DNA from 2 places in the Kitasatospora sp. NPDC088783 genome. Region 2 is predicted to be linked to the other one. Evidence: predicted binding sites of a transcription regulator. Region 2 holds the regulator's gene; the other holds the start of a gene.

Region 1 (3,406 bases), on a different contig from region 2:
GGTCTCCGCGGCCTTCAAGGCCGGCCGCGACGTGATCAAGCCGGTCAAGCCGGACACCATCGCCAAGTCGCTGGCGATCGGCAACCCGGCCGACGGCCCGTACGTGCTGGACATCGCCCGCCGCACCGGCGGCGCGGTCGAGGACGTCACCGACGCCGAGGTGGTCGAGGCGATCAAGCTGCTCGCCCGCACCGAGGGGATCTTCGCCGAGACCGCGGGCGGCGTCACCGTCGGCGTGCTGAAGAAGCTGGTCGAGAACGGCCTGCTCGACCCGTCCAAGGAGACCGTCGCGATCAACACCGGCGACGGCCTCAAGACCCTCGACGCGGTCGCCGACGCCGGCATGACCGCCGTGATCCGCCCGACGCTGGAGTCCTTCCGCGCCGCCGGCCTCGCCACCGCCTGACCCCCAGCCGTAGGACACCCCACGCCCCGAGGAGCACCGCATGAGCGCCACCGTCCGCATCCCGACCATCCTGCGCACCTACACCGGCGGCGCCGCCGAGGTGACCGCCGAGGGCGCCACCCTGGCCGCCGTCATCGCGGACCTGGAGGCGAACCACGCCGGCATCGCCGCCCGGCTGCTGGACGACGGCGGCAAGCTGCGCCGCTTCGTCAACGTGTACGTGAACGACGACGACGTGCGCTTCGCCGAGGGCCTGGAGACCGAGATCAAGGACGGCGCCTCGGTGTCGATCATTCCGGCGGTGGCCGGCGGCTGCTGACCCGGCCCGCATTCCCGCAGCCGCCGCCCGGTCCGGAATTCAATTACCCGGACCGGGCGGCGGCTCCGTGCGTACCGCGGCCAATGGGCCGCGCACCTGCGGTTCTCCCGTCCGGCGGGCCGCCGGAATTCCGCCGGGGCCCGGGGAGTAGAGTGCCGGGCAGGGCCGTTCCCCTCCCCGGCCCGGTTCAATCCTCGATTACCGCACCGCGCCCCGCCCGGCCGGGCCGCCTCCCGTCCCGCGCCCCGAGACGTGCGCCGGGCGGCTTTCCCCGCCTTCTGTCAGGCCGCCGTCAGAATTGTTCCGGCGTTTTGCGGTGACGCGTCCGTTATGTCCCGCCGCAATTGTCGGCGGATGCGCCTTTCGCCCGGGACATCCCCCGCCGGGTGGCGGGTTTCCCCGGAAATTGGGCCTGTTGCAGAGGGCGCATATCCGGATACATTCAGCCGCGACAGAGGCTGCGCCGTACGGGGGGGAGTCCCCAGGCCGGTCTTCCAGACCTCCGGGTCCGCGTCCTGCGGATCTCTGAAGGGCCCAGCACAGCACAAGGGGAGTTCGGAATGGCTCAGGGCACCGTCAAGTGGTTCAACGCCGAGAAGGGCTACGGCTTCATCGCGGTCGACGGTGGAGCGGACGTGTTCGTCCACTACAGCGCGATCCAGATGGACGGCTACCGCACCCTGGAAGAGGGCCAGCGGGTCGAGTTCGAGATCTCGCAGGGTCAGAAGGGTCCGCAGGCCGACATGGTCCGCGCCGCCGGCGCCTGACGGCCCCGGCAGACCCGCACGCACCGAAACCGCGGGCCCGCCCCCGACGCGACGCGTCCGGGGCGGGCCCGCGGGCTTTCCGGGGCCGCCCGGGCCACCAGCGGGTTTCCCGGCGGGGCGGTCGGCGGGGGCCGAATGGGCTTGCACTCGCCACCCCAGAGTGCTAATCATTGGCGTTAGCACTCACAGCGTGAGAGTGACAAACGGACCGGGCCGGTGAGGCCCCGGAAGCGGTAGGGGAAGGGACCCCCGCTCTCCTGGGCCGTCCGTCGCGGGCACCCCTTGGTCCGAGCAGTCGACCGTGTCCCGGAGGACCACTTCTGATGGCCAAGATCATCGCCTTTGACGAGGAAGCCCGCCGCGGCCTTGAGCGTGGCATGAACCAGCTTGCCGACGCCGTGAAGGTCACGCTCGGCCCCAAGGGTCGCAACGTCGTCCTGGAGAAGAAGTGGGGCGCCCCCACGATCACCAACGACGGTGTCTCCATCGCCAAGGAGATCGAGCTCGAGGACCCGTACGAGAAGATCGGCGCCGAGCTGGTCAAGGAGGTCGCCAAGAAGACCGACGACGTCGCGGGTGACGGCACCACCACCGCCACCGTGCTGGCCCAGGCGCTCGTCCGCGAGGGTCTGCGCAACGTCGCCGCCGGCGCCAACCCGATGGCCCTCAAGCGCGGCATCGAGAAGGCCGTCGCCGCCGTCTCCGACCAGCTGCTGGCCCAGGCCAAGGACGTGGAGACCAAGGAGCAGATCGCCTCCACCGCCTCCATCTCGGCCGCCGACACCCAGATCGGCGAGCTCATCGCCGAGGCCATGGACAAGGTCGGCAAGGAAGGCGTCATCACCGTCGAGGAGAGCAACACCTTCGGCCTGGAGCTCGAGCTCACCGAGGGCATGCGCTTCGACAAGGGCTACATCTCCGCCTACTTCGCCACCGACCTGGAGCGCATGGAGGCGAGCTTCGAGGACCCGTACATCCTCATCGCCAACTCCAAGATCTCCTCGGTCAAGGACCTCCTCCCGCTGCTGGAGAAGGTCATGCAGAGCGGCAAGCCGCTCGTCATCATCGCCGAGGACGTCGAGGGCGAGGCCCTCTCCACCCTGGTCGTGAACAAGATCCGCGGCACCTTCAAGTCCGTCGCCGTCAAGGCCCCGGGCTTCGGCGACCGCCGCAAGGCCATGCTCGGCGACATCGCCATCCTGACCGGCGGCACCGTGATCTCCGAGGAGGTCGGCCTCAAGCTCGAGAACGCCGGCCTGGACCTGCTGGGCACCGCCCGCAAGGTCGTCATCACCAAGGACGAGACCACCATCGTCGACGGCGGCGGCGACAGCGACCAGGTCGCCGGCCGGGTCAACCAGATCCGCGCCGAGATCGAGAACTCCGACTCGGACTACGACCGCGAGAAGCTCCAGGAGCGCCTGGCGAAGCTCGCGGGCGGCGTGGCCGTCATCAAGGCCGGCGCCGCGACCGAGGTCGAGCTCAAGGAGCGCAAGCACCGCATCGAGGACGCGGTGCGCAACGCCAAGGCCGCCGTCGAGGAGGGCATCGTCGCCGGTGGTGGCGTCGCCCTGCTCCAGGCCGGTGTCGCGTTCGAGAAGCTGGAGCTGGAGGGCGACGAGGCCACCGGTGCCAACATCGTCCGCGTGGCCCTGGAGGCCCCGATCAAGCAGATCGCGACCAACGCCGGCCTCGAGGGCGGCGTCGTGGTCGAGAAGGTCCGCAACCTGCCCGCCGGCCACGGCCTGAACGCCGCGACCAACGAGTACGTCGACCTGATCGCCTCCGGCATCATCGACCCCGCCAAGGTCACCCGCTCCGCCCTGCAGAACGCCGCCTCCATCGCGGCGCTCTTCCTCACCACCGAGGCCGTCATCGCCGACAAGCCGGAGAAGGCCGCTGCGGCCGCCGGCG
Region 2 (3,406 bases):
CAGGGTCAGCGCCGCCGACGGGATGCCGAACAGCTGGTCGAGGTCGGGCTTCACCGGCTTGGTCCGGCCGAACAGGGCGTCCAGGAATCCCACGCCGCGAGCTCCTTCTTCGGTGACTTGGGGTGACTTCGGGTGACTTCGGTGATTTCCGTGGCCGCAGTGGCCGCGGTGGCCGCGGTCGCTCCGGCGGGGGCGGGTTCAGTGCCCGAGTTCGTCGGAGACCTTCCGCAGCTGGGCGAGGCGCTGCTCCAGCGAGGGGTGGGTGGAGAGCAGCTGGGAGGCGGTCTCCCTGGCGCTCAGCGCCGGGGCGAAGTAGAAGGCGTTGTACGGCTGGGCCCGGCGCAGGTCCTTGGTCGGGATGGCGGAGATCTGCCCGGTCACCTTGGTCAGCGCCGAGGCCAGCGCGGCGGGCCGGCCGGTCAGCTGGGCGGCGGCCCGGTCGGCGGCCAGCTCGCGGTAGCGGGACAGCAGCCTGGTGAGCAGGAAGCTGATCGCGTACACCACCATCGAGGCCAGCGGGATCAGCACCATGGCGATCGCCGCGTTCTGGTCGTTGCTGTTGCGGTTGCCGCCGCCCATCATGCCGCCGTACAGGGCGATCCTGGTCATCGCGCCGGCCAGCACGCCGAGGAACCCGGCCACCGTCATCACCGCGACGTCCCGGTGCGCGACGTGCGACAGCTCGTGGGCCAGCACGCCCTCCAGCTCCTCCGGCTCCAGCCGGCGCAGCAGGCCGGTGGTCACGCAGATCACCGCGTTCTGCGGGTTGCGGCCGGTGGCGAAGGCGTTGGGCATGTCGTTGTCGGCGACCGCGACCCGCGGCTTGGGCATGTCGGCCAGCGCGCACAGCCGGTCGACCGCGCCGTGCAGCTGCGGGTACTGCTCGGGGGTGACCTGGTGGGCGCCCATCGCCCGTTCGGTGATCTTGTCGGAGAACCAGAACTGCGCGACGAACAGGCCGCCGGAGATCAGCACCACCAGCGGCCAGGCGCCGCGCAGCAGCACGATCAGCAGGCCGGTGAAGCCCACGTAGACCAGCCCGATCAGGAACATGGTGGTGACCATCCGGCCGGTCAGCCCGCGGTCGGGGGTGAACCTGGAGTGCTGTGGCACCGACATCGCTGCTCCTCCTCGTGCCTCGCGCGGTGCCGGACCGCGCTGCCGCGCCGTCCGCCCCGCTCGCCTTCGATGCTGCCACCGGGCGGCCCCGCGGGCACCATCCGAAACGATGGGAATTCGGTGGGAAAGCGACACGTCCCGGGCGCGTCGCCGGTCCTTCGGTCCAGGATCACGGGGGCGGACCGTTCCTGCCGTCAGGCCCGGGCCGTACACTGGCAGGTACGGTCCTGGCACTCTGACCAGTGGAGTGCCAAGCCGGGTCAGACACCGGGTCAACGGACGACGACGGAGGTGCGTGCCCCATGCCGGACGACGGCAAGCCCGACGGCCGACTGATCGACACGCGCCCGACCGCCCGTCCGCTCGACGAGCGGCGCCTCGCGGTGCTCCGGGCGATCGTCCAGGACTACGTGGGCACCGAGGAGCCGGTCGGCTCCAAGGCCCTGGTGGAGCGGCACAACCTCGGCGTCTCCCCGGCCACGGTCCGCAACGACATGTCCGCGCTGGAGGACGACGGGTACATCCACCAGCCGCACACCAGCGCGGGCCGGATCCCCACCGACAAGGGCTACCGGCTCTTCGTCGACCGGCTCGCCGAGGTCAAGCCGATGACCGCCCCCGAGCGCCGGGCGATCCGGCACTTCCTGGAGGGCGCGGTCGACCTGGACGACGTGGTGGCCCGGACGGTGCGGCTGCTCGCCCAGCTCACCCGGCAGGTCGCGGTGGTCCAGTACCCGTCGCTGACCCGCTCCACCGTGCGGCACATCGAACTGGTGTCGCTCACCCCGACCAAGCTGATGCTGGTGCTGATCACCAACACCGGCCGGGTCGAACAGCGGATGGTCGACTGCCCGGCCCCGGTCGGCGAGGCCCTGCTCGGAGACCTGCGGGCCAGGCTCAACGGCATGGCGGGCGGCTGCCGGCTGCCCGAGGTGCCGACCGTCCTGGAGGACCTGCCGGCGAGCTTCGAGCCCGCCGACCGGCCCGCCGTCAGCACCGTGCTGACGGTCCTGTTCGAGGCGCTGGCCGAACAGAACGAGGAACGGATCATGCTGGCGGGCACCGCCAACCTGACGCGTTTCGGCCATGACTTCCCGCTCACCATCCGGCCGGTCCTGGAGGCGCTGGAGGAGCAGGTGGTGCTGTTGCGCCTGCTGGGCGAGACGGCGGACTCGGCGATGACGGTCCGGATCGGCCACGAGATCGCGCACGAGGGGCTCAATTCCACGTCGGTGGTCTCGGTCGGTTACGGTTCGGGCGACCAGAGCGTGGCAAAGCTGGGAGTGATCGGTCCGACCCGGATGGATTACCCGGGCACAATGGGGGCGGTGCGCGCGGTGGCACGGTACGTCGGCCAGATCCTGGCGGAGTCGTAACGGCGCGGCCGCAGCGGAACGGCGCAACAAGCAGCGTGCTGTCGCAGGCACTTCTAGAGGCGGAACAAACCGGAGCATTTGGTGGCCACGGACTACTACGCGGTACTCGGCGTCCGACGCGACGCGGGGCAGGACGAGATCAAGAAGGCGTTCCGGCGCCTCGCCCGTGAACTGCACCCGGACGTCAACCCGGACCCGAAGACGCAGGAGCGGTTCAAGGAGATCAACGCCGCCTACGAGGTGCTCTCCGACCCGCAGAAGCGTCAGGTCTACGACCTCGGCGGCGACCCGCTGTCGCCGAACGGCGGCGGCGCGGGCGGCTTCGGCGCGGGCGCGGCCGGGTTCGGCTTCTCCGACATCATGGACGCCTTCTTCGGCGCCGCGACCGGCCAGCGCGGCCCCCGCTCGCGCACCCGCCGCGGCCAGGACGCCATGATCCGGCTGGAGATCACCCTGGAGGAGGCCGCGTTCGGCACCACCAAGGAACTCCAGGTCGACACCGCCGTCACCTGCACCACCTGCAACGGCGAGGGCGCCGCGCCCGGCACCTCCGCGCAGACCTGCGACATGTGCCGCGGCAAGGGCGAGGTCTCCCAGGTCACCCGGTCCTTCCTGGGCCAGGTCATGACCTCCCGCCCCTGCCCGCAGTGCCAGGGCTTCGGCACCGTCGTCCCCACCCCGTGCCCCGAGTGCGCCGGCGACGGCCGGGTCCGCGCCCGCCGCACCCTCACGGTCAAGATCCCGGCCGGTGTCGACAACGGCACCCGGATCCAGCTGGCCGGCGAGGGCGAGGTCGGCCCCGGCGGCGGCCCCGCCGGCGACCTGTACGTGGAGATCGCCGAGACCAGCCACCCGACCTTCCAGCGGCGCGGCGACGACCTGCACTGCACCGTCACCATCCCGATGACCGC

What was found. Region 2 encodes HrcA, which represses chaperone genes, less so after heat shock. Its sites were predicted from a motif close to TTNGCACTCNGNNNNNCNGAGTGCNAA; they were not measured.
Region 1: the regulator HrcA is predicted to act here: its motif matches at 1,633-1,659, upstream of groL (chaperonin GroEL).

Annotation. Positions count from the first base shown of each region.
Region 1 covers NZ_JBIVKJ010000003.1:767,952-771,357, reverse strand. The annotation lists gene thrC (threonine synthase) at 1-406, shown strand, start outside; gene ACIP60_RS12000 (MoaD/ThiS family protein) at 447-725, shown strand; gene ACIP60_RS11995 (cold-shock protein) at 1,286-1,492, shown strand; gene groL (chaperonin GroEL) at 1,816-3,406, shown strand, end outside.
Region 2 covers NZ_JBIVKJ010000007.1:122,574-125,979, forward strand. The annotation lists gene ACIP60_RS20840 (hypothetical protein) at 1-93, opposite strand, end outside; gene htpX (zinc metalloprotease HtpX) at 199-1,119, opposite strand; gene hrcA (heat-inducible transcriptional repressor HrcA) at 1,422-2,495, shown strand; gene dnaJ (molecular chaperone DnaJ) at 2,577-3,406, shown strand, end outside.